4 regions of the Streptomyces sp. NPDC015242 genome follow, and region 4 is predicted to be linked to each of the others. Evidence: riboswitches for the same ligand, from Rfam matches in the RefSeq annotation. Region 4 holds a riboswitch; each other region holds the start of a gene.

Region 1 (7,111 bases), on a different contig from region 4:
CAGTTGCGGGATCTGGTCGAGGATCTGGACCGTGATCAGCAGGCCCACCGTCGTCGCCATCGCGGCGATGCCGCTGTTGGTCAGCGTCGACACGAACAGGCCGAGCGCCGCCACGCCGAGCAGTGACGCGGCGACGGCCAGGGCGATCAGCAGGGCTCTGCCCAGCCCTTCGGCGAAGCTGATCCGCGTTCCGGAGATGGTCGTCAGCTCCCCGAGCGGGAAGAGCAGCGCGCCGGCCGCCAGTGCCGAGACGGCGACCACGAGCGTGGCCGCCAGGCAGAACAGGGCGACCGTCGCGTACTTGGTGAGCAGCAGGCGTGTGCGGCCGGCCGGGGCGACCAGCAGATAGCGCAGCGTGCCGGCGCCGGCCTCCCCGGCGATCGCGTCGCCCGCGACGACACCCACCGCCATCGGCAGGAAGAACGGCAGGGTGGCGGCCAGGGCGGTGAAGACCAGGAACAGGCCGTTGTTGGTGATCTGGGAGATGAAGGCGGGCCCTCCCCCGCCTCCGCCGGGTGCGGAGCCGTCACTCGTCTCGATCTGCACGGCGATACCGACCAGGACCGGTACGCCCGCCAGCACGGCCAGCAGCGCGAGGGTGCGCCAGCGGCGGAAGGTGGTGGTCAGCTCGTCGCGCAGCAGCCCGAAGGCCCACAGCGCGCTCACCGGCCGTGCGGCCGGCGCCACGTCAGTGCGCGACATCGAAGCCCTCCCCGGTCAGCGCCACGAACGCGTCCTCCAGCGAGGCCCGTTCGACCGTGAAGCCGCGGACCCGCACCCCCGCCTCGACCAGCGCGGCGTTCACCTCGGCCAGGTCGCGGTCCGGCGGATCGCCGGTCACCCGGTCGCCGGTGACGGCGAGATCGCCCACGCCCTGCTCCTTCAGCACCCGGGCCGCCTCCGCCGCGTCCGGCGTGCTCACCACCAGCCGGCCGCGCGCCCCTGCCGCCAGTTCGGCGACCGGCCCCTGGGTGAGCAGCCGGCCCTGGGCCATCACGGCCGCGTGCGTGCAGACCTGCTCGATCTCGTCGAGCAGGTGGGAGGAGAGGAACACGGTCGTGCCGTCGGAGGCGAGTTCGCGTATCAGGGTGCGGATCTCGCGCATGCCCTGCGGGTCCAGTCCGTTGGTCGGCTCGTCGAGGACCAGCAGCCTGCGCGGCCGGAGCAGTGCGGCGGCCAGGCCCAGCCGCTGCTTCATGCCGAGCGAGTACGCCTTGGCCTTCTTGCCCGCCGCGGCCGTCAGGCCCACCCGGTCCAGGGCGGCGGCGACCCGGGCCCGCCGGGTGCGCGGATCGGCGGCCGGGTCGGCCGCGTCGTAGCGCAGGAGGTTGTCGCGGCCGCAGAGGAAGCCGTAGAGGGCCGGGCCCTCGATGAGGGCTCCGACGTGCGGGAGCACGGCCCGGGTGGCCTTGGGCATGGGCTGCCCGAGGACCCGTGCCGTGCCGGAGGTGGGCTCGATGAGGCCCATCAGCATGCGGATGGTGGTGGTCTTGCCGGACCCGTTGGGGCCGAGGAAGCCGAAGACGCTGCCCGCCGGGACGGTCAGGTCCAGCCGGTCGACGGCGAGCTGTCCGCCGCGGTAGCGCTTGGTGAGCGCACGGGTGGCGATGACCGGTTCCCCGGCCTGCCCGGCCCGCTGCTCCGGCTCCGTGCCGGACGGTTCACCCATCGGTTCCCTCGTTCTCCCGACGTCCCGCGGGTCCCGCACCGGGCCGGCGCCCGGTGCGGGTACGGGACTCACTTCCCGGCGTCGGCCGCCTTCACGAGCGCGTCCTTGGTGACGGCGCCCACGTAGACGGTGCCGTCGTCGGTGACGAGGGCGTTGACGAGGCGGGTCGAGAAGACCGTGCCCGAGCCGAACTCGCCGGTGACCTTGTCCCCGAGCGAGTCGAGGAAGCCGCCGAACTGGCCGGCCGCCTCGTCCGAGGGCACGCCCTCGCCGCCGGTGTCGAAGGTGGCTATGGCGTTCCAGCCCTCGCCGATGGTCCTCATGCCCTCGTGCCCGGCGCCGAGGTCCTTCCCGCCGGGGGCGTGCTCGCGGGCGTCGCCCTTGCCGAAGCCCTTGCCCGCGTCCTGGCCGGCGTCCTTCTCCTCGGTGACCTTCGCGCCCTCGGGCGGCGTGAAGTCGAAGGTCGAGGCGGCCGGCTGGGCGAAGCTGACCTGGGTGAAGCCGACGTCGACGACGGCGGCGCCGCCGCTCGCCGGGGTCAGCGTGAACTTCAGCGGCGTGCCCGTCTCCGCGTCCACGGCGACGGTGATCGCGCCGACCGTCGAGCCGGACTGCTTCGGCTTCACGAGCAGCTTGTAGGCGTCCCGGCCGGCGACCTGGGCGGTGCCGTCCACGGTCACGGAGGTCGTGTCGTCGACGGCCTTCAGCGCCTCCTCGGCGAAACCCTTCGGCGTGGCCGGCGGCCGCCGGTCCTTGCCGTGCTCCGGGCTCTCGGAGGCGGTGCCGTGGTAGACCTCGTTGGACTTGCTGTCGTAGGCCCACACGTCCTTGCCGTTGTGGACGATGCTGTACTCGGCGGCGTTCTCCAGCAGCGACAGCTTCTGCCGGTCGGGGCCGTCGGCGGCGACGCGCAGGGTGTGGGTGCCGGTGGCCAGTTCGGTGAGCCTGGCCGTCGGGTCGGCGGAGGAGCCGCCCTCGCCCCGGCCCGCGGCGCCGGACATCAGGCCGGACTCCAGGCCGCCGAGGTTCGGCAGGCCGAGGTCGGTGCTGATCTTCACCGTGCCGGAGAGCTGTTCGGTGTCCGACTCGGCGATCTTCTCGATGAGCTGCTGGGCGGTGATCTTCGGAAGGTCGGGGTCACCGGAGTCGGCGAGTGCGGGGACCAGGCCGATCGTCGCGGCCGCCACCCCCACCACCGTGACCGGGACGACGTACCGGGCGGCCTTGCGCCGCCGGGTGTGCTGCTCGTCGACCTCCCCGCCGGTCGTGCTCTCGTCGGATGCGTACGGTGCCATGTGTGCCCTACCTCCGTGGTCGGCGGCGGCTGTCCGTGTCGTCCACGCACTCGTCCCTGAGCCGCCATTCTCACCCGAACTGGTGAGGAGTGGTGTTTTCCGTGGTTTCCATCTGACCAAATCGGCCAGGGAGATACGTCAGACCCCGGACTCAACTCCGCGTACTGCTGCGGTATGACACGGAGGGGCGGCTTCTCCCCCGACCCGTAGGGGTCGGGGGACGGCGGGCGGTCAGCCGGCCCGGTGCACCACGGCGTCGCACAGCTCCACGAGCGCCGTCTTCGCGGCGCAGTCCGGCAGCGGCGCCAGCGCCGAGCGGGCGTCCTCGGCGTAGCGGACGGTGTCCCGGCGGGCCTGTTCGAGCGCCGGGTGGGCACGCAGCAGGCGCAGGGCCTCGGCGTGCCGGCCGTCGTCGGTGAGGTCGGAGTCCAGCAGCTCGCACAGGGCGAGGTCCTCGGCGAGGCCGAGCCGGGCCGCCCGCTCGCGCAGCCGCAGCACCGGCAGGGTCGGGATGCCCTCGCGCAGGTCGGTGCCGGGGGTCTTGCCGGACTCGTGGGAGTCGGAGGCGATGTCGAGGACGTCGTCGGCGAGCTGGAAGGCGACGCCGAGCCGCTCGCCGTACTGGGTCAGCACGTGCACGACCGTCTCGTCGGCGCCCGACATCATCGCGCCGAACCGGCACGAGACGGCGACCAGCGAGCCGGTCTTGCCGCCCAGCACGTCGAGGTAGTGCTCCACGGGGTCGCGGCCGTCCTGCGGTCCGGCCGTCTCCAGGATCTGCCCGGTGACCAGCCGCTCGAACGCCTCGGCCTGCACCCGCACCGCCTCCGGGCCGAGGTCGGCCAGGATGTGCGAGGCGCGGGCGAAGAGGAAGTCGCCGGTGAGGACCGCGACGGAGTTGCCCCAGCGGGTGTTGGCGCTGTCCACCCCGCGGCGTACGGCGGCCTCGTCCATCACGTCGTCGTGGTACAGCGTGGCGAGGTGGGTCAGCTCCACGACGACCGCCGACGGCACGATCCCGGGTGCGTGCCGGTCTCCGAACTGGGCGGCGAGCATCACGAGCAGCGGCCTGAACCGCTTGCCGCCGGCGCGCACCAGGTGCTGGGCGGCCTCCGTGATGAAGGGCACCTCGCTCTTGGTGGCCTCGAGCAAGCCTTCCTCGACTGCCGCCAGCCCGGCCTGGACATCGGCTTCCAGAGCCTGGTCCCGCACGCTCAGCCCGAACGGCCCGACGTCGGTCACGAGGGGTCTCCTGTCTGCTGGTGTCTGCCGGTGCTTACGCGGATTGTCGATAGGTCGCTGCCATCACTCGGATCAGCGTATCCGGTCACGTTTCGATCACCGCCAGCGCCCATGCTTACAGGCCGGGCGGTATCCGATCACGACCGCCATGTTTTCGATCAGCTCATAAGAACAGACATGTTCCGACTTTCCAGGAATTCACGACCTATGCTGCATTTGCGGCATTGACGAAGCAAATTCCTCTTGCGGACATTGCACCTCGGATCGTGATCAGTGAATTGAATCACTTTCCCCTCCCTCCCGCCCCGGCCGGGCACCGCGCGGTAGCGCCGTCCGGCGTAAGCGAGTTGAGCCTTGGCTCATGCAAAGGATCAAGCGGTCCCCCACCCCCGGAACAAGGTCATCCGGCGGCCGGTGTGACTCCGGTGCTTGTTCCCGGCATGTGCTCTCGCATACGTTCCGGCCCAGTCCGAGCGGACCGCCGAATCCTGCCGCCGCCCGGACACCCCACACACACCGACTCACTCACGCAGGGCAGGAGCGGGGGACCCAGGTAAGTCGCCGGACCGCACAGCGGAACGGCTCGGGGTGAAGCCGCGCACGACAGCACCACGCCGTGTGCGGCCGGGCACCTCCCGGCCCGAACCCGACAGCTCACCTCGCAGGCGCCGGAGAGGAACATCGCCATGCCCGGACGAGGTAAGCACCGTCGCCCCAGAAGGAACCCGATCACCCGTGGTGTCGTCGCCGCCGGCACCGGTGGGGCGGCACTGACCCTGCCGCTCCTCGGCGCCACGCAGGCCGGCGCCGCCGCCCCCCAGAGCGCGCCCGCCGCGCAGAGCGCTCCGCAGGCCGTCCAGCCCGCCAAGTCGCTCACGTACACCGTGGCCAAGGGCGACACGCTCTACGGCATCGCGGAGAAGTACGACGTCTCCGGCGGCTGGAAGCAGCTCTACAAGGCCAACCGCTCCGCCGTCGGCGACGACCCCAAGGTGATCCACCCGGGTCTGAAGCTGAAGGTCGCCACGGCCAAGGCCACCGCCGGGAAGAAGGCGACGCCGTCCGCGGCGAAGCCCGCGGGCGGTGTCACCCGGGCCACCCCGGCCGCCGCCACGACCTACGCGGACAACCTCGACGGATGGATCCGCGAGGCGCTGGACATCATGGCCCAGAAGGGCATCCCGGGGTCGTACGACGGCATCTACCGCAACATCATGCGCGAGTCGTCCGGCAACCCGCAGGCGATCAACAACTGGGACTCGAACGCCGCCAAGGGCACCCCGTCGAAGGGTCTGCTCCAGGTCATCGACCCGACCTTCGCCGCCTACCACGTCTCCGGCACCCCCTACGACCCGTACGACCCGGTCGCCAACATCACGGCGGCCTGCAACTACGCGGCCGACCGCTACGGCTCGATCGACAACGTCAACGGCCCGTACTGACCGGCCCCGCCCAGCAGTCGCTCGAGGACGACGGCGATGCCGTCGTCCTCGTTCGACAGGGTGATCTCGTCGGCGACGGCCTTGAGTTCGGGATGGGCGTTGGCCATCGCGACGCCGCGCGCCGCCCAGTCGAACATCGGGATGTCGTTGGGCATGTCACCGAAGGCGATGGTGTCGGCCGGCCGCAGTCCCAGGTGCTCGGCGGCCAGCGCCAGCCCCGTCGCCTTGGTCACCCCGCACGGCTGCAGCTCGACCGTGCCGGGGCCCGACATCGTCACCGTCGCCAGCGAACCGACCACGGACCGCGCGGTCGCCGCCAGTTCGTCGTCCGACAGGTAGGGGTGGCGCAGCAGCACCTTGCTGATCGGCTCGCCCCACAGCTCCTCGCGCCGCTCCACCCGCACCGCGGGCAGAGTCGGGTGCGGCATGAGATAGCCGGGCTCGATGAGCGTCAGGCCGTCGACACCGTCCTGGTCGACCGCCGCGTACACCTCCCCCACCTCGGCCTCGATCTTGCCGAGGGCGGTCTCCGCCAGCTCCCGGTCCAGGGTGACGGACCACAGCAGCCGGTGCGCGCCGGCGTCGTACACCTGCGCGCCCTGCCCGCACACCGCGAGCCCCGTGCAGCGCAGGTCGTCCAGGAGCGGCCGCACTCTCGGTGCCGGGCGGCCCGTCACCACGAGGTGCTGGGCACCGGCGTCCGCCACCCGCGCGAGCGCGGCGAGGGACCGGTCGGACAGGGTGTCGTCGCCGCGCAGCAGCGTCCCGTCCAGGTCGGTGGCGATGAGTGAATATGCGAGGGGTGCGGCCATGATCAGAGAATACGGACAACGCGACCGTTCGTTTCATCGCGCGCACACGCCGATTGCCCGGTTGAAGGCCTCTGCACCGGTTGGCAACAACATGGTCCGCTACCTACCCGAGGGGCCGCATCGGGCGGTACCTTCCAAGTGTCCAGGGGGGACTTGATCGGGGGGTCAGGTTGAGCAGTGGGCGCATACGTGTGGCCGGGCCCGGGGAGCTCGGCGAGAAGGAGAGGGAGCGCTGGCGCGCGCTGCGCGCCGCCTCGGAGGCGCCGCGCAACCCTTTCATGGAACCGGAGTTCACCGAGGCCGTCGGTCTGGTGAGGCCGCGGGCCCGGGTCGCGGTGGTCTACGAGGGCCCGGAGCCGGCCGGCTTCCTGCCCTACGAGCGGGGCCCGTTGGGCCAGGGCCGGGCCATCGGGCTCGGTGTCTCGGACGCGCAGGGCGCGGTCCTGCGCCCCGGCCTGGACGTGGAGACGGGCGCGCTGCTGCGGGCCTGCGCGCTGTCGTCCTTCGCCTTCGACAACCTGGAGTCCGGGCAGCGGCTGTTCGTCCGGTACGCGGCGGAGGAGCACACCACCTTCGTGGTGGACGTGGAGAAGGGGTACGAGACCTACGAGTCGGTGCTGCGCGCCCAGTCGCCGAAGTTCCTGAAGACCA
Region 2 (7,111 bases), on a different contig from region 4:
TACGACGGCTGGCCCCAGGCGCTGCGCAGGGTGGAGCGGGTCAGGTAGAGCCGCTCCCGGGCGCGGGTGATGCCGACGTACGCAAGGCGCCGCTCCTCCTCCAGCTCCTTGGCCTGGCCGAGGGCGCGCATGTGCGGGAAGACGCCGTCCTCCATGCCGGTGAGGAAGACGACCGGGAACTCCAAGCCCTTGGCGGTGTGCAGCGTCATCAGCGTGATGACGCCGTCGCCGTCCTCCTCGTCGGGGATCTGGTCGGAGTCGGCGACCAGCGCGACCTGTTCGAGGAAGTCGGCCAGGGTGCCCCGCTCCTCCTCGCCGCGCTCCTGCTCGAACTCCATGGCGACGGCGGCGAGCTCCTGGAGGTTCTCGATCCGGGTCTCGTCCTGCGGGTCGGTGGAGGCCTGCAGCTCGGCGAGGTAGCCGGTGCGCTCCAGCACCGCCTCCAGCACCGTGGCCGGTCCGGCGCCGGACTCGACGATCGTGCGGAGCTCCTCCATGAGCGTGTTGAACCGCTTGACGGCGTTGGTGGAGCGCGCGGCCATGCCGTAGGCCTCGTCGACGCGCTTGAGCGCCTGCGGGAAGCTGATCTTCTCGCGCTGGGCGAGGGCGTCGATCATCGCCTCGGCGCGGTCGCCGATGCCCCGCTTGGGGACGTTGAGGATGCGGCGCAGCGGCACCGAGTCCTCGGGGTTGGCCAGCACGCGCAGGTAGGCCAGGACGTCCCGGACCTCCTTGCGCTCGTAGAAGCGGACGCCGCCGACGACCTTGTAGGGCAGGCCGACGCGGATGAAGACCTCTTCGAAGACACGGGACTGGGCGTTGGTGCGGTAGAAGACGGCGACGTCGCCGGCCTTGGCCTCGCCGGCGTCCGTGAGGCGGTCTATCTCGTCGGCGACGAACTGCGCCTCGTCGTGCTCGGTGTCGGCGACGTAGCCGGTGATCAGCGCGCCGGTGCCCGCGTTGGTCCACAGGTTCTTGGGGCGGCGGGACTCGTTGCGCTCGATGACGGCGTTGGCGGCGCTGAGGATGGTCTGCGTGGAGCGGTAGTTCTGCTCCAGCAGGATCGTCGTGGCGTCCGGGTAGTCCTCCTCGAACTGGAGGATGTTGCGGATCGTCGCGCCGCGGAAGGCGTAGATCGACTGGTCGGCGTCGCCCACGACGCACAGCTCGGCGGGCGGGACGTCGTCCGGGCCGGGCGGGACGTCGGCGGGGTGCTCGGCGGTGCCGACCAGCTCGCGGACCAGGGCGTACTGCGCGTGGTTGGTGTCCTGGTACTCGTCGACCAGGACGTGCCGGAAGCGGCGGCGGTAGTGCTCGGCGACGTCCGGGAAGGCGCGCAGCAGGTTGACCGTGGTCATGATCAGGTCGTCGAAGTCGAGGGCGTTCGCCTCGCGCAGCCGCGACTGGTAGAGCGCGTAGGCCTGGGCGAGGGTCTTCTCGAAACCGTCGGTGGCCTGGGCGGCGAAGTCCTCCTCGTCGACCAGCTCGTTCTTCAGGTTGCTGATCTTGGCACTGAACGACTTCGGCGGGAACCGCTTGGGGTCGAGGTCCAGGTCACGGCAGACCAGGGCCATCAGGCGCTTGGAGTCGGCGGCGTCGTAGATCGAGAAGGACGACGTGAAGCCGAGCTTCTTGCTCTCTCGGCGCAGGATGCGCACGCACGCGCTGTGGAACGTCATGACCCACATGGCGTTCGCGCGCGGGCCGACGAGCTGCTCGACGCGCTCCTTCATCTCACCGGCGGCCTTGTTGGTGAAGGTGATCGCGAGGATCTGGCCCGGGTGCACGTCCCGCTCGGCGAGCAGGTGGGCGATGCGGTGGGTGAGCACGCGGGTCTTGCCGGAGCCGGCGCCGGCGACGATGAGCAGCGGGGAGCCGGAGTGGACGACGGCGGCGCGCTGGTTGTCGTTCAGTCCGTCCAGCAGCGCGGCCGAGTCGATCACCGGGCGGGGGGCGCCGTCCCGGTAGTGGGTGTCCCGGTCCGGCGGCACGTCGAACTTCCCGCCGAACAGATCGTCCGGGATCGACTCCGGAACGTGATCGTCCTCGGGCGGCGGCGGGGGCTCGTCCGCGGGGCCGCGCTGGGCCTGGAGACTCGCCAGGAAGTTGTCGTCAAAGAGGCTGCTCATCGCTCTCCGAGTCTAGGGCGCCCCACTGACAGCCCGCGGCCCACCCGGGAACGTCGCCGGAAAGAGGGGCGTTTCCCGGCCGGCCGCCACCCCGTGATCGCCCTGCGGAATGGCGCGATCACACCGCGCGACACCCTGCCCATTCCGGGGCGACTGGTGACCAAATCCCCTCATCCCTTCACGCTGGGCAAGGCTTCGGGGCAAGGTCACGAAAATGTATCGGGCATATCACCCATCAACCTTCACACGGGCCACACCAGTTGGCTACGGTGCGACCGGGCCGCATGACCCCCACCGGCGAACGTCGCCGGGCCGCGCGGCCCCCGCCGAGTCCGGTGTGCCGCAGCGGCAGCCGGAGCCGGGGACCCACCGAGACCTTGGGGTGAATCGGCCCGACTCCCGTCACGGGAAGGCCGTAGGGCAACCCTTCCGAGACCACCCGCCCGAACCCGACAGCTAACCCGGTAGGCGGAGCACTGGAAGGAGTCGCCACCCTTGGCGTCGCACCGTAAGTCGCGTCCTTCGGGCACGCGCGTGGCAGGCATACGGACCCCCGCCCTCGCGACGGCGGCCCTCACCTCCGTGGCCCTGCTGTCCCAGTCGGCCACGGCCGCCCCCGAGGCCGACGACAGGCCCAGCCTCGAGGAAGTCGAGAAGAAGGTCGACGACCTGTACCGCCAGGCCGAGTCGGCGACCGAGAAGTACAACGCGGCCAAGGAGAGGTCCGCGAAGCAGCGCAAGCGCGTCGACACCCTGCTCGACGACGTCGCCCAGCGCGCCGGGAAGCTCAACGAGGCGCGGGAGAAGCTGGGCTCCTTCGCGGCCGCCCAGTACCGCACCGGCACCGCCGCCCCGGACACGGCCACGTTCCTGCTCGCCGACACCCCGCAGGACTACTTCGACCAGTCCCAGCTGATGGACCGGATGACCGGACGCCAGAAGGCGGCGGTCGACGACTACGTCACGCAGCAGTCCGAGACGATGAGCAAGCGCCGGGAAGCCACCGAGAGCCTGAGGACGCTCACCGAGTCGCAGAGCGATCTGAAGACGGCCAAGGCCACCGTCCAGCGCAAGCTCGCCGACGCCCGCGCCCTGCTGTCCCGGCTGACCGCCGAGGAGAAGGCACGGCTCGCGGCGATCGAGAGGGAGAAGCAGGAGGAGGCGGCCCGCAAGGCCGCCGAGCTGGCCCGCGAGCAGGCCGCGCAGGAGCAGGCCCGGGAGGAGGCCGCCCGGCAGCAGGAGAGCGGCACGACGTCGCCCGGCACCGGTTCCACGTCCCCGTCCACGCCTCCGGCCGACTCCTCCTACGCCACGAAGGCCGACAAGGCGCTCGCCTTCGCCCGCGCGCAGATCGGCAAGCCGTACGTGTGGGGTGCCGTCGGGCCGGGCTCCTACGACTGCTCCGGCCTCACCCAGGCCGCGTGGAAGGCCGCCGGGGTGACCCTGCCGCGGACGACCTACGACCAGGTCGACGCCGGCACCACGGTCCCGCTGGCCGACGCCCGCCCCGGTGACCTGGTCTTCTTCTACGACGACATCACCCATGTCGGCCTCTACATCGGCAACGGCATGATGATCCACGCCCCGAAGCCGGGCGCCTACGTGCGCGAGGAGTCGATCTACTACGACGGCGAGTCGTCGATCCACAGCGTGGTGCGGCCGGCCTGAGGGGTCCCGGACGTTTTTGAGGGGCACGCGCGCGTGCCCCTCCGCCAACCCGCGCGCCGCTCTCTAGCATCGGCGCTATGCCCGGCCCCTCCCCGTCTGCCACCTTGTGGGCGACGTACTCGCTGACCACCGGCACCCTGTCGGCCGGTCTCGACTCGGCGGGCTACGAGGTCCTCTCCCGCATCGCGCTGGTCCCGGCCTGCGCGGCCTGGCTGGGGGCGGTGGCGTTCGCCGTCCTGCGGCTGCCGCGGGCGACCTGGCGGGCGCAGGCGCCGGCCGCCCTCACGCTCACGACGGCGACCGCCCTGATCGGCGCCGGCTTCTCCGCGGCAGGCCTGCGCAGGTCGGCCGCGGCACTGCTGGCCCTGTCGGCACTGCTGTGGACGCTGCTGCTCGCCGCGCGGGATCCGGGCCGTGGCGGCACCGTGTTCCTGCGCTGCGTGGCCACCCAGGGGCTCGCCGTGCTCGGCGCCACGCTCGCCGCGGCCGAGTCGGCGGCCTGGCCGGCCCACGCGGCCATGGTGCTGTTCTGGCTGGGCCTGATCCTCTACGTCGTCGCCCTGTTCCGCTTCGCGCCGCGCGAGGTGACCGAGGGGCGCGGGGACCACTGGCTGGCATGCGGCGCACTCGCCGTCTCGGCGCTGGCCGGGGCGCGGCTCCTCGGCGCCGACAGCGCCCGCCTGTACCTGTGGAACGACGACGACCACGCCGTCCTCACCAGGGTCACCGTCGCGCTGCTGGTGCTCACCCTGGTGTGCGGGGTGGCTCTGCTCACCGCCGGGCTCATGTGGCCCCGGCACGGTTACGACGCGCGCCACTGGGCCGGTGTGTTCGCCGCGGCCGTGACGGCGGCCGCGGCGCTGTCCGGCGCCGCCGCCCTGGACGCCCCGTGGCTCGACGTGGCCGGGGAGGCGCTGCTGTGGGCGGCGGTGGCCCTGTGGCTCGCGTGCACCGCCCGGGCGGCCGCCGCGGCCCGGGCCGGGTCAGGGCCAGCCGGGGTCAGGTCCAGAGCACGGCGATGAAGACGTTCGCCGCGGTCAGCAGCCCCACCAGGCCGAACGGGCCCTTGTCCACCTGCTCGTCGTCCCGTTTCACGTAGACCAGGCCGAGGATCACGATCAGCAGGGCGAGCTTCACGCCGATCTTGATGTTGTTCACGGTCTGGTCGTCGGCCTGGTTGAGGCCGACCAGGACGATCCCGGTGACCAGCATCGTCAGGGCGCCGTGCAGCATCGCGGGCGTGTAGCGGGCGGTGCCCTGGCCCATCGCCTTCATCTGGGTGAGGAAACCGCCCAGCAGCGCGGCGATGCCGATGATGTGGAGACCGACGAAGAGGTGGATGAGTACGTCCATGGGGCCGGAGCCTAACCAGGGGCCGCACAGCGGCCCGACACCGGCCCGTCCGCGCGCGCTCACGCCCCATAGCATCCGATCACCGTCACTCGCCCAGGAAATGGACACATCGGTCATCACGCTGGGTTGAGCAGGCGAGGCCGGGGCGGCACGACGGTCACATACGGTCACCGTCGGTCCTCTCGCGCCAGTTCCGCACACCCGCTCCCGGCGCCGCCCACCGAGGTTTAGCGTCCTCCACCAGGTGACCGGCTCCCCATCGCCGCCCGGGCCAGGGGCGGCAGCCGGACACCACCGCCGAGAAGGTCCGGCGGCGGTCCGCTTCCCCTGTGCGGGCCGCCGCCGGACGCGCGCAGGCCGCCGTCCGCTCCCCCGGCGGCCCCGCGCACCCACCGGCGGCCGAGGAAAGGACGTGGCCCGCAGAGTGGCAGCGCACCGCAAGCCCCGCCGGCGCTCGACCGGTGGCGGCACCGCCCGTACGGCCGCCACGATCGCCCTCGCCGGCGCGGCGACCGCGACGGGACTCGACGGGACCGGACACGCCGAACCCCAGCTCACCCCCGGCCAGGTCAAGGCCAAGGTGGACAAGCTCTACCAGGAAGCCGAGGTCGCCACCGAGAAGTACAACGGCGCGAAGGAGAAGGCCGAGGCGGCCGGGCAGCGGCTGAAGGGCCTGCAGGACCGGGCCGCACGCACGGAGGAACGACTCGCCACCGCCCGCGAGGTCCTCGGTTCGCTCGCGGCCGCCCAGTACCGCGACGGCGGCCTGGACCCCGCCCTCCGGCTCGCCCTGTCCGACGACCCCGACCGCTACCTGGAGAACGCCGAGTTCGTCGAGCGGGCCGGCAACCGGCAGAAGTCCGCCGTCGCCGGAGTCCGCAGACAGCTGCGGGAGATCGAGCAGCTGCGCGGCGCCGCCCACATCGAGCTGACCGCCCTGAAGTCCCGGCAGACGGAGCTGAAGCGGCACAAGAAGACGATCACCGGGAAACTGGGCTCGGCACGGCACCTGCTCTCCCGGCTCACCGCCGAGGAACGCACCCGACTCGGCGCCGCCCCCCGCGCCTCACGCGCCGGGCAGCGGGAGACCCTGGCGGCACCCGGCTCCGCCCCCTCCCGGGCGCCCCACTCCCGCGCGGCCGCGGCCGTCGCCTACGCCTACCAGAAGCTCGGCAGCCCTTACGTCTGGGGCGCGACCGGCCCGAACGCCTTCGACTGCTCGGGGCTCGTCCAGGCCGCCTACCGCGCCGCCGGTGTCTCCCTGCCCCGCACGACCTACTCCCAGATCGACGCCGGCCGGCGCGTCTCCCGCTCCGAACTCCTCCCCGGCGACCTGGTGTTCTTCTACGCCGGGATCAGTCACGTCGGCATCTATGTGGGCGACGGCCGCATGATCCACGCCCCGAACCCCTCGGCCCCGGTCCGGGTCGCCCCGCTCGACGAGATGCCGTACGCGGGCGCCACCCGGGTCGTCTGACCCGGACGGCCACCCCCTGCCCGGCGGTCCGGCCGGGCGGCGTCAGACCAGGCGGCGGGCCGTCGCCCAGCGCGTCAGCTCGTGCCGGTTGGAGAGCTGGAGCTTGCGCAGCACCGCCGAGACGTGCGACTCGACCGTCTTCACCGAGATGAACAGCTGCTTGGCGATCTCCTTGTAGGCGTACCCCCGGGCGATCAGCCGCAGCACCTCGCGCTCGCGCTGGGTGAGGCGGTCCAGGTCCTCGTCGACCGGCGGCGCGTCCGTGGAGGCGAAGGCGTCCAGGACGAAGCCGGCCAGCCGCGGCGAGAACACCGCGTCGCCCTCCTGGACGCGGAAGATGGAGTCCACCAGGTCCGTACCGGTGATCGTCTTGGTGACGTACCCGCGGGCACCGCCGCGGATCACACCGATCACGTCCTCCGCCGCGTCCGACACGGACAGCGCCAGGAAACGGACCGGCTGCTCGGTGTCCCCCATCAACGGG
Region 3 (7,111 bases), on a different contig from region 4:
CCGCAGCTGGCGCTGACCGCCGTGCAGCGCGTGCTGGAGGTGACGGCGGAGGAGGTCCAGGAGGTCGCCAAGGCCCGCCTGCGCCCCGACAACCGCGCGGTGCTCGTCTACGAGCCCGTCGCCGACGAGAACGCCGGCGCGACCGCCGGCGAGACCGACGACGCCGACACCGCCGGGGAGACCGCAGCCGCGGCCGGCGACGAGAACGAGGAGGCGGCCAAGTGACCGAGCTGGCCACGATGGACTTCCACCCCCGGCCGCAGGCGGGCGAGGCCCGGCCCTGGGCCTTCCCGGCCCCCGAGCGCGGCACGCTCGACAACGGCCTGACGGTGCTGCGCTGCCACCGCCCGGGCCAGCAGGTCGTCGCCGTGGAGGTGTTGCTGGACGCACCCCTGGACGCCGAGCCGGCCGGCCTGGACGGCGTGGCCACGATCATGGCGCGGGCCTTCTCCGAGGGCACCGACAAGCACTCCGCCGAGGAGTTCGCGGCCGAGCTGGAGCGGGCCGGGGCCACCCTCGACGCGCACGCGGACCACCCCGGGGTCCGGATCAGCCTGGAGGTCCCCGCCTCCCGGCTCACCAAGGGCCTCGGCCTGATCGCCGACGCCCTCCGGGCGCCCGCGTTCGCGGACAGCGAGGTCGAGCGCCTGGTCCGCAACCGCCTCGACGAGATCCCGCACGAGCTGGCCAACCCCTCCCGCCGCGCGGCCAAGGAGCTCTCCAGGCAGCTGTTCCCGGCGGACTCGCGCATGTCGCGGCCCCGGCAGGGCACCGAGGAGACGGTCGCCGCGATCGACTCCGCTGCCGTGCGCGCCTTCTACGAGAAGCACGTCCGCCCCGCCACGGCCACGGCCGTGGTGGTCGGCGACCTCACGGGCATCGACCTGGACGCCCTGCTCGGCGACACGCTGGGCGCCTGGACCGGCTCCTCGGCCGAGCCGCGCCCGGTGCCGCCGGTGACCGCCGACGACACGGGCCGGGTCGTCATCGTGGACCGCCCGGGCGCCGTCCAGACGCAGCTGCTGATCGGCCGGATCGGCCCGGACCGGCACGACCGCGTCTGGCCCGCCCAGGTGCTCGGCACGTACTGCCTCGGCGGCACCCTCACCTCCCGCCTGGACCGCGTCCTGCGCGAGGAGAAGGGCTACACCTACGGCGTGCGGTCCTTCGCGCAGGTGCTGCGGTCGGCGCCCGACGGCAGCGGTGCCTCCATGCTCGCCATCAGCGGGTCCGTGGACACCCCCAACACCGGCCCGGCGCTGCAGGACCTGTGGACGGTGCTGCGCACCCTCGCCGCGGAGGGACTGACCGACGCCGAGCGGGACGTCGCCGTGCAGAACCTGGTCGGCGTGGCGCCGCTGAAGTACGAGACCGCCGCGGCCGTCGCGAGCACGCTCGCCGACCAGGTCGAGCAGCACCTGCCCGACGACTACCAGGCCACGCTGTACCGCGAGTTGGCCGCGACCGGCACGGTGGAGGCCACGGCGGCGGTCGTCAGCGCCTTCCCCGTGGACCGTCTGGTGACCGTCCTCGTCGGTGACGCGGCGCAGATCAAGGCGCCTGTGGAGGCCCTCGGCATCGGCGACGTCACGGTCGTCGCCGCCGAGTAGCGGCACGCGCGCGAAGGAGCCCTGGTCGCCTTCGAAGGCACCAGGGCTCCTTTATGCCCGAATTGGGGCGGGAGTTGCCTGTCTGCCCTGTGGGATGCGCTACAAAACGCCCGATCCGTTTGGGATTTGAAAGTGGCGCCGCTTAGCGTCGTCCGGGCTGTTCGTCAGGCAGTGCGCCGCACCCGCGGCACCGGACAGTCATCGCCGAGTCCCCGTACGGCGCGAGCCAGGGGAGCCGGGGACCCAACCGCAGTCCCTGGGGTGAATCGGACGCCCGCGCGAGTCGCGAGGGCATCCGTAGGAGACCTTCCTGCTCCGAACCCGTCAGCTAACCCGGTAGGCGAGAGGGAAGGAAAGGACCAGCCACTTCATGGCGTTCACACGCGCCACCGGCAAGCATCGCCGTCCCAGCAGGATCCAGCGCGGCACCGCCCGCGCGGCGGGCGTCGCGGCTCTCGCCACCACCGGCGTGATCGGCACCGTCGCCGGCCCGGCCTTCGCCGCCAACGAGCCCGCCGTCGAGCAGACCGGCCTCACCCCCGTCATCACCATGGGCGACACGGTGGCCCAGCAGATCGACGCCCAGGCCGTCGCGCAGAAGCAGGCGGCCGAGGAGGCCGCCGCCGTGAAGAAGGCTGAGGAGGCCGCGCGGGAGCGCGCCGTCGAGGCGGCGAAGAAGGCCAAGGAGGCCGCCGAGAAGGCCCGCGAGGCCAAGGAGCGCGCCGCCCGCGAGGCCGAGCGCAAGCGCCTCAACAGCTACGTCTCCCCGATCCCGGGCTCCTACGTGTCCACCGGCTACAAGGCCGGCGGCGCCGTCTGGTCCTCCGGCAGCCACACCGGCATCGACTTCCACGCGGCCACCGGCACCTCCGTCCACGCGGTCGGCGCGGGCACGGTCGTCGAGGCCGGCTGGGGCGGTGCCTACGGCAACCAGGTCGTGATCAAGATGAACGACGGGACGTACACCCAGTACGGCCACCTGTCGTCCGTCGGCGTCTCGGCCGGCCAGCAGGTCACCCCGGGCCAGCAGATCGGCCTGTCCGGCGCGACCGGCAACGTCACCGGCCCGCACCTGCACTTCGAGGCCCGCACGAGCCCCGAGTACGGCTCGGACATCGACCCCCTCGCCTACCTCCGCTCGCACGGCGTCAGCCTCTGACGGCACCCGCAGCGCATCCGAAAGGCCCCGGCTCACCGAGCCGGGGCCTTTCGGCATTCCCGGGACCCGCTGTCCAAAAAATATCCATGGATTCCGGGCTGCCGTCGGAAATTCCGGCTGATTGCAATAGAGTCACGGAACACACGTCACTCGTCGACGTTTCACGGGGATTAAGCGGAGGTCGGGTCATGCGTATTCCCGCGCACTCGGTGTGCACGGCCATCCGGGACGACATCGTCGCGGGTGTCCACGAGCGCGGCAGCCGGCTCACCGAGGAACTCCTCGCCCGCCGCTACGGCGTTTCGCGCGTCCCCGTCCGGGAGGCCCTGCGCACGCTGGAGGCCGAGGGCTTCGTGGTGACCCGGCGGCACGCGGGCGCGTGCGTGGCCGAACCCACCGAGCAGGAGGCGGCGGACCTGCTGGAGATGCGGACGCTGCTGGAGCCGCTGGGCGCCGCCCGGGCGGCGCAGCGCCGCACCGAGGCCCATCTGAAGGTCCTGCGCGGTCTGGTCCGGCTGGGCCAGGAGCGCGCCCGCCGGGGCACCAGCGACGACCTGCGCTCTCTGGACGGCTGGTTCCACGAGACGCTGGCCCAGGCCTCCGGCAGCCCCGCTCTGATCACGATGCTCACGCAGCTGCGCCACAAGATCGCCTGGATGTACGCGGTGGAGGCGCCGGCCGACCCGGCCCAGTCCTGGGTCGAGCACGGCGCGATCGTGGACGCGGTGGCGCGCGGCGACACCGAGCGCGCGCGGGCGGTCACGGCGCTGCACACGGAGCGCGCCACGGCCGCACACCGGCTGCGGCTCGTCGTCGCCGGGGAACGCGGCGAGCGTGTGAGGAACTCGCAACATCCCGTAAACACGGCGAGCCCGCGTCATTAACACGCAAGCCGTATACAAAGAGGAGCCCATTCGCGGGGCGTTATTTCTGCTGCCCTTTTACCGGCAGGCAGGCCCGGGCGTCAGCACGTGAATTGCAGAGCCCGCATCCCGGAATGCGGGAAGCCGCGCCGGCCGTAAAGGCCGACGCGGCTTCACCGTGAAAACCGCTCGAGGACTCAGACGGTCTCGGGCAGCTCCTCAAGACCCTCGGAGACCAGCTTCGCGAGCCGGTCCAGGGCGGCGTCCGCGCCCTCGGCGTCCGAGGCGAGGACGATCTCCTCGCCTCCCTGGGCGCCGAGGCCCAGGACGGCGAGCATGGAGGCCGCGTTGACGGGGTTGCCGTCTGCCTTGGCGATCGTCACCGGGACGCCTGCGGCCGTGGCGGCTCGGACGAAGATGGAGGCGGGGCGGGCGTGGAGGCCCTCGGCCCAGCCGACGTTGACGCGGCGCTCAGCCATGTGTTGCTGCCCTTCGCTGTTCAGGGTTGTCTAGACCAGTTTCCCACACGTGAAGCCGGGGGCGGACCTGTCGTTCCGCCCCGCGGGTGCCGTCGGATCGCGGCCTCGACCCGACTGACGCCCTCCACAGACTGCCTCGCGCCGTTGTCAGGCGCTAGCCGTACTCTGGGGCCCATGCAGACCTCGCCGGACCGGCACGAGTATCCCGCCCACTGGGAGGCCGACGTGGTGCTGCGCGACGGTGGCACCGCGCGCATCCGGCCCATCACCGTCGATGACGCCGAGCGTCTGGTCAGCTTCTACGAGCAGGTCTCCGACGAGTCGAAGTACTACCGCTTCTTCGCGCCGTACCCTCGCCTGTCCGCCAAGGACGTCCACCGCTTCACGCACCACGACTTTGTGGACCGGGTGGGACTCGCGGCCACGGTCGGCGGCGAGTTCATCGCCACCGTACGCTACGACCGGATCGGCCCGGACGGGACGCCCGCGTCCGGGCCCGCCGACGAGGCCGAGGTCGCCTTCCTCGTGCAGGACGCCCACCAGGGCCGCGGCGTCGCCTCCGCCCTGCTCGAACACATCGCCGCCGTCGCCCGCGAGCGCGGCATCCGCCGCTTCGCCGCCGAGGTGCTGCCCGCCAACACCAAGATGATCAAGGTGTTCACGGACGCCGGGTACACCCAGCAGCGCAGCTTCGAGGACGGCGTGGTCCGCCTGGAGTTCGACCTGGAGCCCACCGACCGCTCCCTCGCCGTGCAGTACGCGCGCGAGCACCGCGCCGAGGCCCGGTCCGTGCAGCGGCTGCTCGCCCCCGGCTCGGTCGCCGTCATCGGCGCCGGGCGCACCCCGGGCGGCGTGGGCCGCAGCGTCCTCGGCAACATCCGGGACGCCGGCTTCACCGGCCGCCTGTACGCCGTGAACAGGGCCCTGCCCGAGGGGCAGAAGGAGCTCGACGGAGTGCCGGCCCACCGTTCCGTGCGGGACATCGACGGCCCCGTGGACCTCGCGGTCGTCGCCGTGCCGGCCGACCACGTCCCCGAGGTCGTCACCGAGTGCGGCGAACACGGCGTGCAGGGGCTCGTGGTCGTCTCCGCCGGGTACGCCGAGAGCGGCCCCGAGGGGCGCGAACGCCAGCGCGCCCTGGTGCGGCAGGCGCGCACCCACGGCATGCGGATCATCGGCCCCAACGCCTTCGGCATCATCAACACCTCCCCCCGGGTGCGGCTCAACGCCTCCCTCGCCCCCGAGGTGCCGCGCCCGGGCCGGATCGGCCTGTTCGCCCAGTCCGGCGCCATCGGCATCGCCCTGCTGTCCCGGCTGCACCGGCGCGGCGGCGGCGTCACGGGGGTCACCGGCGTCTCCACGTTCGTCTCCTCCGGCAACCGCGCCGACGTCTCCGGCAACGACGTCCTGCAGTACTGGTACGAGGACCCGGACACCGACGTCGTCCTCATGTACCTGGAGTCGATCGGCAACCCCCGCAAGTTCACCCGCCTCGCCCGCCGGACGGCCGCGGCCAAGCCGCTGGTCGTCGTCCAGGGCGCCCGGCACGGGGCCGCGCCCCAGGGACACGCCGTACGCGCGACCCGGCTGCCGCACGCGACGGTCTCGGCCCTGCTGCGGCAGGCCGGTGTGATCCGGGTCGACACGATCACCGAGCTGGTGGACGCCGGCCTGCTCCTCGCCCGCCAGCCCCTGCCGGCCGGTCCCCGGGTGGCGATCCTCGGCAACTCCGAGTCGCTCGGCCTGCTCACGTACGACGCGTGCCTCGCCGAGGGCCTGCGGCCGCACCCGCCGCAGGACCTGACCACGGCCGCCTCGGCCGCGGACTTCCACGCGGCGCTGTCCCGCGCGCTGTCCGACGACCGGTGCGACGCGGTGGTCGTCACCGCCATACCGTCGGTGGGGGAGGGCTCGGTCGGGGACGCGGCCCTGGCCCAGGCCCTCCGCTCGGCCGCGGCCGCCGCACCGGCCAAGCCGGTCCTGGTGGTCCACGTCGAGCTGGGCGGCCTGGCGGAGGCCCTGTCGGCGGCGGCGAGCACGGCGCCGCAGGCCGGGACGGGGCAGCCGGCCCAGCCCGCCCCCGAGCCGACGCCGTCCGCGCCCGAGCCCGGATCCGCCGCGGCACAGCAGCCCGCGCCCGAGCCGACGCCGCCCCCGCCCGCGTCCGCGTCCGCCGCGGCACGGCCGCCCGCGCCCGGGTTCGGCACGGCACGGCCGCCCGCCCCCGAGCCGGCCTCCGCCGCGGCACGGCCGCCCGTCGGTGAGGCCCCCGACGGCACCCACCTCATCCCCGCCTACCCCGCCGCGGAACGCGCCGTCCGTGCCCTCGCCCAGGCCGTCGGCTACGCGCAGTGGCGGCGCGACGCCGCCGACCCCGGCAAGGTCCCCGAGTACGACGACATCGACGAGAAGGGCGCCGCCGTCCTGATCGACGGGCTGCTGGCGCGCGGGCAGGGCCTCACGCTCGGCGCGGACGAGACCTGCGACCTGCTCGGCCACTACGGCATCGAGGTCCACCGCGCCCTGCCGGCCCCGACGGCGGACGCCGCCGCGCAGGCCGCCCGCACCCTCGGCTACCCGGTGGCCCTCAAGGCCACCGCCCCGCACCTGAGGCACCGCGCCGACCTGGGCGGCGTCCGCCTCGACCTCGCCGACGAGGAACAACTGCGCCGCTCGTACGCCGAGTTGACCGAGCTGTTCGGCGCGCCGGACGAGCTGCGCCCCGTCGTGCAGCGGATGGCGCCGCGCGGCGTGGACGTCGTCGTCCGGGCCGTCATCGACCCGGCGGCCGGCGCGGTGCTCTCCTTCGGGCTGGCCGGAGCCGCCTCGCAACTGCTCGGGGACACGGCGCACCGGCTGATCCCCGTCACCGACCGCGAGGCGAACACCCTGGTGCGCTCCATCCGCACCGCGCCCCTGCTGTTCGGCTGGCGCGGCTCCGCACCCGCCGACACCCGTGCCCTGGAGGAGCTGCTGCTGCGCGTCTCCCGGCTGGTCGAC
Region 4 (7,111 bases):
TCGATCACCGCAAGACTTTGTGCACCGTCGCACAATCTCCTCGGGAGGTCTCCTTGCACCGCCGCCGTCGCACCGCGCTCCTGCTCACCGCCGCGATCGCCGCGGTGCCGCTGCTCACCGCCTGCGGGAACGACGCGCATCCCGGCGCGGCGGCCGTGGTCGGCGGGCAGCGGATCACCGTCTCCCAGCTGGAGGAGCGGGTCGGAGAGGTCCGCGCGGCCCAGCGGGCCGCCGTGCGTGACGACGCCCAGTACCAGCAGGCCGTCGCCAGGACCGGCACGCTCACCCGCGACACCCTGCAGACCATGGTCCTCGACCGGGTGCTGCATCGCGCCGCCGCGGACGCCGGTGTGACCGTCAGCCGCAAGGAGATCCAGAAGATGCGGTCCGGCCTGGAGCAGCAGGCCGGCGGCCCCGAGGCGCTGGAGACGACCTGGCTGCAGCAGTACGGCATCCCGCCGCAGCGCCTGGAGGAGAACCTCCGCCTCCAGCTGGAGGCGCAGAAGCTCGCCGAGAAGCTGGGCACCGACACCACCCGTCCCGAGTTCTGGACGGCCCTGTCCGAGGCCTCCGAGAAACTGGACGTCGACCTCAACCCCCGGTACGGCACCTGGGACGCCAAGAAGAGCAGCCTCGCCGACGCCCGGACGCCGTGGGTGCGGGACGTGACGGCGGCGCAGAACCGGCCGCAGAGCATGTAGGGCCCGGCCGGCCCCTCCCGCGGACGTGACGTCCACAGGCCCCGCGCGAGGCCTGTGGACAACCCCGGGCCCCGTCGGCGGCGTGGGATAGCTTCGAACCGTGAACGCCAACAGTCCCGAAGCCACCCCGGGCCCCCGGCCGGCCGCCCCCGACGCGGCCGCGGCGGGCCGCATCGTCCTGCTCACCACCAGCCACCGCGTCGCCCCCGGCCTGCTGTCCTGGCCCGCCTGGCAGGCCCTGCACGCGGCCGACCGGGTGCTGTGCGCGGACGGCGCCCATCCGCAGCTGCCCTATCTGCGCGAGGCGGGGATCGCGGTCGAGGAGTCGTCCCCGACCGCGCAGGAGCTCGTCGACGCCTGCGCCGGCGGCCGCACGGTGGTCGTCGTGGCGACGGGCGAGGGCGAGCCGGCCCTCACCGACGGCCTGGCGCGCCTGGCCGGCGGCGGCCGCCTCACGATGCCCGAGCTGGAGCTGCTGCCCGCCTCCTACGACCTGCCGGGCGCCCGCCTGCTCGACCTCGTCCAGGTCATGGACCGCATCCGCACCGAATGCCCCTGGTCCTCCCAGCAGACCCACAAGGGACTGGCCAAGTACGGCATCGAGGAGGCGTACGAACTCGTCGAGGCGATCGAGGAGGGCGACCGCGACGAACTGCGCGAGGAGCTCGGTGACGTCCTGCTCCAGGTGGTCTTCCATGCCCGCATCGCGGAGGAGGACCCCGACGAGCCGTTCTCCGTCGACGACGTGGCCGGCGGCATCGTCGCCAAGCTGATCCACCGCCACCCGCACGTCTTCGGCGACGCGACGGCCACGACCCCCGAGGAGGTCAAGGAGCACTGGCTGCGCACCAAGGCCGTCGAGAAGCGGCGCACGTCCGTCACCGAGGGCGTCCCGCTGGGCCAGCCCGGCCTGGCCCTCGCGGCCAAGCTGGCCTCCCGGGCCCGCACAGCCGGTCTGGACATACCGCTGCCGCCCGTCGAGGGCATCGGCTACGAGCTGCTGGCCCTGGCCGTCCGCGCTGAGGCGGAGGGCGTGGACCCCGAGGCGGCCCTGAGAGCGGCGGCGCGCGCCTACCGGGACGCGATCCGGCAGGCGGAGGGCTGAGCGGACCCGGACAGGACGGGGCCGGCGGGCCGGATACGGTCGGAGCGTGACCGACCAGCCCCAGCCCAGCCCGCCCGCCCCGGCCCCCGCCCCCGACCTGTTCACCTGGGAGTTCGCGAGCGACCCCTACCCCGCCTACGCCTGGCTGCGCGAGCACAGCCCCGTGCACCGGACCCGGCTCCCGAGCGGCGTCGAGGCCTGGCTGGTCACGCGCTACGCCGACGCCAAGCAGACCCTCGCCGACCCCCGGCTCTCCAAGAACCCGGCGCACCACGACGAACCCGCGCACGCCAAGGGCAAGACGGGGATCCCCGGGGAGCGCAAGGCCGAGCTGATGACGCACCTGCTCAACATCGACCCGCCGGACCACACCCGGCTGCGGCGGCTCGTGTCGAAGGCGTTCACGCCCCGCCGGGTCGCCGAGTTCGCGCCGCGGGTGCAGGAGCTCACCGACCGGCTCATCGACGGGTTCGCCGGGAAGGGCGGCGCCGACCTCATCCACGAGTTCGCCTTCCCGCTGCCCATCTACGCCATCTGCGACCTGCTCGGCGTCCCCCGCGAGGACCAGGACGACTTCCGCGACTGGGCGGGCATGATGATCCGTCACCAGGGCGGCCCGCGCGGCGGGGTGGCCCGGTCGGTGAAGAAGATGCGCGGCTACCTCGCCGACCTCATCCACCGCAAGCGGGAGGCGCTCCCCGCCGAACCCGGCCCGGGCGAGGACCTCATCTCCGGCCTGATCCGCGCCTCCGACCACGGCGAGCACCTCACCGAGAACGAGGCCGCGGCCATGGCCTTCATCCTGCTCTTCGCCGGCTTCGAGACGACCGTGAACCTGATCGGCAACGGTACCTACGCCCTGCTCACCCACCCCGGGCAGCGCGCCCGCCTGCAGGCCTCCCTCGCCGCGGGGGAGAGTGGCCTGCTGGAGACCGGCGTCGAGGAACTCCTGCGTTACGACGGCCCCGTCGAGCTCGCCACCTGGCGGTTCGCCACGCAGCCGCTCACCCTCGGCGGGCAGCGGATCGACGCGGGCGACCCGGTCCTGGTCGTCCTGGCCGCCGCCGACCGGGACCCGGAGCGGTTCGCCGATCCGGACGTGCTCGACCTGTCCCGGCGCGACAACCAGCACCTCGGCTACGGCCACGGCATCCACTACTGCCTGGGCGCCCCGCTCGCCCGTCTGGAGGGCCAGACGGCGCTCGCCACCCTCCTCACGCGCCTGCCGGACCTCCGTCTCGCGGCGGACCCGGAGGAGCTGAGGTGGCGCGGCGGGCTCATCATGCGCGGCCTGCGGACCCTGCCGGTGGAGTTCACGCCCGTGTCCAGGTGACACACCCTCAGGAATGTGATCTTCACGTGATCTGCGCGGCATGAACTTGTGACAAGTGATCGTCTGCCGATACGTTCACCCATCAACGCGGCCGGGACGCCCGGCCAGCGGGTCACTGCTGTCTCGCGAAAGGTCTCCGTATGCTCTCCGGGAACGGTCGGCACCGTCGCCCCCGCCAGGCTCCGGCACTCCTCGTCGCGGCCGGAGTGACCGGCTCCGCCATCGCGATCCCGCTCCTCGGGGCCTCCGGTGCCAGTGCGGCGGACGGCTCGACCTGGGACCGGGTCGCGGACTGCGAGACGGGCGGCGCGTGGAGCCAGAACAGCGGCAACGGCTACTACGGCGGCCTCGCGCTGTCCCAGGAGGACTGGGAGAACCACGGCGGCCTCGAATACGCCGCGAGCGCCGACCTGGCCAGCCGCTCCCAGCAGATAGCCGTGGCGGAGAGAATCCTCGCCGACCAGGGGGTCGGCGCGTGGCGCACCTGCGGACTGCTCTCCGGTCTCGAGCAGGGCGCGCCGGACCGGGCCGGCGAGTCCGGTTCGTCCGGTGACTCCGCTTCATCCGGCTCGTCCGGCTCGTCCGGGCTGCTCGACTCGCTGGATCCGTCCGGGTCCTCCTCGCCCTCTCCGTCCACCGCGTCCCCGTCGGCTTCCCCGTCCGGCGCGCCGTCTGACGGTCCGTCGGCAGCTCCGGACGAATCCGCCAAGTCCGACAAGTCGCCCGAGGCCTCCTCCTCGCCCTCGGCGCGGGAGGGGTCCGGCGGCTCGCCGTCGGCGTCCCCTGAGGCCGAGGCGTCCGGCAACTCCCGCCCGGACGGCGGCTCTTCCGGCCTCGCGGACACCGGCTCCGGCCGGCATCGCGGCCCCAGCGCCGACGAGGGCACCGGATCCGCGGACGGGTCCGCGGCCGGCTCCACGGGCCGGCATGCGGCGCGCGACGACGCGGCGGCCGGCGAGGCGTCCGAAGGTGCCTACATCGTGGGTGTCGGCGACGACGCCTGGTCCATCGCCGACTCCCTCCGGATCAGCGGCGCATGGCAGGAACAGGCCGCCGGGGACGAGCAGGCCGCCGAGGGCGGCGAGGCCGCCGTCGTCGCCGGTCAGACGCCTGGTCAAGCGGACGAAGCGGGCGAGAGGTAGTCGTTCGGGCAGTGCGGAAACGGCGGTGGAAGTCGCCCCGAAACCACGCGAGTTCACGCCGTGTTTCGCACTGAATGTCCCATATAAGAGCGGTGAGAGATAGATCTCAGAAGCCCTGATCGTCTTTGAAATTCGGCGGATCACCTGTCTACGGTCGTGATCGCTCGTCACCGCGAGCCCCGGCTGCCGCAACGCCGAATCCTGCCAGCGGCCGCCCGGGAACAGTCGTCGCGTCAAGCGCCGTAGGCAGGAGCGGGGGACCCAAGGTAGGTGCCCGACCGGCCGGTTGGCCGGAAGGGCTTGGGGTGAAGCCGTGTCCCGTGAGGGACGCGGCCGGGCAACTCAACCGGCCCGAACCCGACAGCTCACCTCGCAGGCGTCGGTGAGGGGATCTCTCCATGCTGTTTTCCGGCAAGGGCACGCACCGCCGTCCGTCCAAGGCCACTCGCGCCATCGCCATCGCCGGTGTCACCGGTGCCGCCGTCGCCGCCCCGCTGATGGCGGCCGGCAACGCCTCCGCCGCCACCGCGTCCGAGTGGGACGCCGTCGCCCAGTGCGAGTCCGGCGGCAACTGGTCCATCAACACCGGCAACGGCTACTACGGCGGTCTGCAGTTCTCCGCCTCCACCTGGGCCGGCTACGGCGGCACCAAGTACGCCTCCACCGCCGACCAGGCCACCAAGGCCCAGCAGATCGAGATCGCCGAGAAGGTCCTCGCGGGCCAGGGCAAGGGTGCCTGGCCGGTCTGCGGCAAGGGCCTGTCCAGCGCCGGCTACACCGGCGGCGGCTCCACCGACTCCGGCAGCTCCTCGCAGAGCCAGAGCCAGAGCCAGAGCCAGCAGAGCACCGAGACCCGCGAGACCCAGCAGCAGCCGGCCTCCCGCTCCGACGAGCGCCCGGCCGCCAAGAAGACCGTCACCACCCCGACCGGCAAGAAGGTCAAGAAGGGCGACGGCGAGTACAAGGTCGCCAAGGGCGACACCCTCAGCTCGATCGCGGCCGAGGAGAAGGTCAAGGGCGGCTGGGAGCGGCTCTTCCAGCTGAACAAGGACATCGTCGAGGACGCCAACCTCATCTACCCGGGCCAGCAGCTGCACCTGAAGTAAGCAGCGGCCCACCCCCGTCCCCACGGGCTCTCCGCCCCGGCGTGTTGCCGTACACGCCGGGGCGGGGTGTTTTCCGGCCGGGCCGTCGGCGGAGGTTTCGGCCGGATGTGGCGAACCGGCTTTGTTCCGTTCGGAAACAATTTACTCTCGGTTCTGTCCATGGGGTGGGCGACCCGGTGGCCGATCGCCCGGAGCCGGTTAGGCTCATGTCGCGAGCCACCGGCCCGCACCCCGCCGGGTCCACGCGACCCGCGTACCCGCGTCACATGAAGAAGGAGATGCTCGTGCCGTCCATCGACGTCGTCGTAGCCCGGGAAATCCTGGACTCCCGAGGCAACCCCACGGTCGAGGTCGAGGTCGGCCTCGACGACGGCAGCACCGGTCGTGCCGCCGTCCCGTCCGGCGCCTCCACGGGCGCCTTCGAGGCCATCGAGCTCCGCGACGGCGACTCGAACCGCTACCTCGGCAAGGGTGTGGAGAAGGCCGTCCTCGCGGTCATCGAGCAGATCGGCCCGGAGCTCGTCGGCTACGACGCCACCGAGCAGCGTCTGATCGACCAGGCGATGTTCGACCTGGACGCCACCGACAACAAGGGCTCCCTCGGCGCCAACGCCATCCTCGGCGTCTCGCTGGCCGTCGCCCACGCCGCCTCCGAGGCGTCCGACCTGCCGCTGTTCCGCTACCTGGGCGGCCCGAACGCGCACCTGCTGCCGGTGCCGATGATGAACATCCTGAACGGCGGCTCGCACGCCGACTCCAACGTGGACATCCAGGAGTTCATGATCGCCCCGATCGGCGCGGAGTCCTTCTCCGAGGCCCTGCGCTGGGGCGCCGAGGTCTACCACACGCTGAAGAAGGTCCTGAAGAGCAAGGGCCTGGCCACCGGCCTCGGCGACGAGGGCGGCTTCGCCCCGAACCTCGGCTCCAACCGCGAGGCCCTCGACCTCATCCTCGAGGCCATCAAGGAAGCCGGCTACACCCCGGGCGAGCAGATCGCCCTGGCGCTCGACGTCGCCGCCTCCGAGTTCTACAAGGACGGCGTCTACACCTTCGAGGGCAAGGAGCGCTCGGCGGCCGAGATGACCGAGTACTACGCGGAGCTCGTCGACGCGTACCCGCTCGTGTCCATCGAGGACCCGCTGTTCGAGGACGACTGGGAGGGCTGGAAGACCATCACCGACAAGCTCGGCGACAAGGTCCAGCTCGTCGGCGACGACCTGTTCGTCACCAACCCCGAGCGCCTGGCCCGCGGCATCGAGGAGGGCGCGGCCAACGCCCTGCTGGTCAAGGTCAACCAGATCGGCTCGCTCACCGAGACCCTGGACGCCGTGGAGCTGGCCCAGCGCAACGGCTTCAAGTGCATGATGTCCCACCGCTCCGGCGAGACCGAGGACGTCACCATCGCCGACCTGGCCGTCGCCACCAACTGCGGCCAGATCAAGACCGGCGCCCCGGCCCGCTCCGAGCGCGTCGCCAAGTACAACCAGCTGCTGCGCATCGAGGAGATCCTCGACGACGCCGCGGTCTACGCCGGCCGCAGCGCGTTCCCGCGCTTCAAGGGCTGACCGCGAAAGGCCCGACCCGTTCGAGGCAGCGTCGTACGTACGTCCCCGTACTCGGTCCCGTACCGTGTCCGGGGACGTACGCGCGTATGACGGTGCAGCGGGAGGCGGACAGACATGGCCGTGAAGGACCGGGACCGGTTCTCCACCGCGACCAGGATC

What was found. A riboswitch is a leader RNA that binds a small molecule or an ion and turns the genes downstream of it on or off. The one in region 4 is predicted to bind cyclic di-AMP.
Region 1: another riboswitch for cyclic di-AMP. It lies ahead of ACF07N_RS10810 (transglycosylase SLT domain-containing protein); the one in region 4 lies ahead of ACF07N_RS25920 (transglycosylase family protein).
Region 2: another riboswitch for cyclic di-AMP. It lies ahead of ACF07N_RS09880 (NlpC/P60 family protein); the one in region 4 lies ahead of ACF07N_RS25920 (transglycosylase family protein).
Region 3: another riboswitch for cyclic di-AMP. It lies ahead of ACF07N_RS20115 (M23 family metallopeptidase); the one in region 4 lies ahead of ACF07N_RS25920 (transglycosylase family protein).

The regions. Positions count from the first base shown of each region.
Region 1 covers NZ_JBIBUF010000002.1:1,158,902-1,166,012, forward strand. Annotated here, with positions in the region: gene ACF07N_RS10790 (ABC transporter permease) at 1-702, opposite strand, end outside; gene ACF07N_RS10795 (ABC transporter ATP-binding protein) at 689-1,669, opposite strand; gene ACF07N_RS10800 (outer membrane lipoprotein carrier protein LolA) at 1,738-2,964, opposite strand; gene ACF07N_RS10805 (polyprenyl synthetase family protein) at 3,196-4,206, opposite strand; cyclic di-AMP (ydaO/yuaA leader) riboswitch at 4,711-4,889, shown strand; gene ACF07N_RS10810 (transglycosylase SLT domain-containing protein) at 4,893-5,648, shown strand; gene ACF07N_RS10815 (HAD family hydrolase) at 5,612-6,460, opposite strand; gene ACF07N_RS10820 (GNAT family N-acetyltransferase) at 6,631-7,111, shown strand, end outside.
Region 2 covers NZ_JBIBUF010000002.1:975,516-982,626, forward strand. Annotated here, with positions in the region: gene pcrA (DNA helicase PcrA) at 1-2,129, opposite strand, end outside; cyclic di-AMP (ydaO/yuaA leader) riboswitch at 2,444-2,617, shown strand; gene ACF07N_RS09880 (NlpC/P60 family protein) at 2,625-3,797, shown strand; gene ACF07N_RS09885 (hypothetical protein) at 3,875-4,819, shown strand; gene ACF07N_RS09890 (hypothetical protein) at 4,797-5,150, opposite strand; gene ACF07N_RS09895 (NlpC/P60 family protein) at 5,575-6,627, shown strand; gene ACF07N_RS09900 (LuxR C-terminal-related transcriptional regulator) at 6,670-7,111, opposite strand, start outside.
Region 3 covers NZ_JBIBUF010000005.1:544,904-552,014, reverse strand. Annotated here, with positions in the region: gene ACF07N_RS20125 (M16 family metallopeptidase) at 1-225, shown strand, start outside; gene ACF07N_RS20120 (M16 family metallopeptidase) at 222-1,610, shown strand; cyclic di-AMP (ydaO/yuaA leader) riboswitch at 1,803-1,968, shown strand; gene ACF07N_RS20115 (M23 family metallopeptidase) at 1,981-2,769, shown strand; gene ACF07N_RS20110 (GntR family transcriptional regulator) at 2,958-3,653, shown strand; gene ACF07N_RS20105 (HPr family phosphocarrier protein) at 3,830-4,111, opposite strand; gene ACF07N_RS20100 (GNAT family N-acetyltransferase) at 4,286-7,111, shown strand, end outside.
Region 4 covers NZ_JBIBUF010000008.1:87,927-95,037, reverse strand. Annotated here, with positions in the region: gene ACF07N_RS25940 (SurA N-terminal domain-containing protein) at 54-701, shown strand; gene ACF07N_RS25935 (nucleoside triphosphate pyrophosphohydrolase) at 802-1,806, shown strand; gene ACF07N_RS25930 (cytochrome P450) at 1,853-3,139, shown strand; gene ACF07N_RS25925 (transglycosylase family protein) at 3,280-4,281, shown strand; cyclic di-AMP (ydaO/yuaA leader) riboswitch at 4,510-4,675, shown strand; gene ACF07N_RS25920 (transglycosylase family protein) at 4,680-5,387, shown strand; gene eno (phosphopyruvate hydratase) at 5,672-6,952, shown strand; gene ACF07N_RS25910 (septum formation initiator family protein) at 7,067-7,111, shown strand, end outside.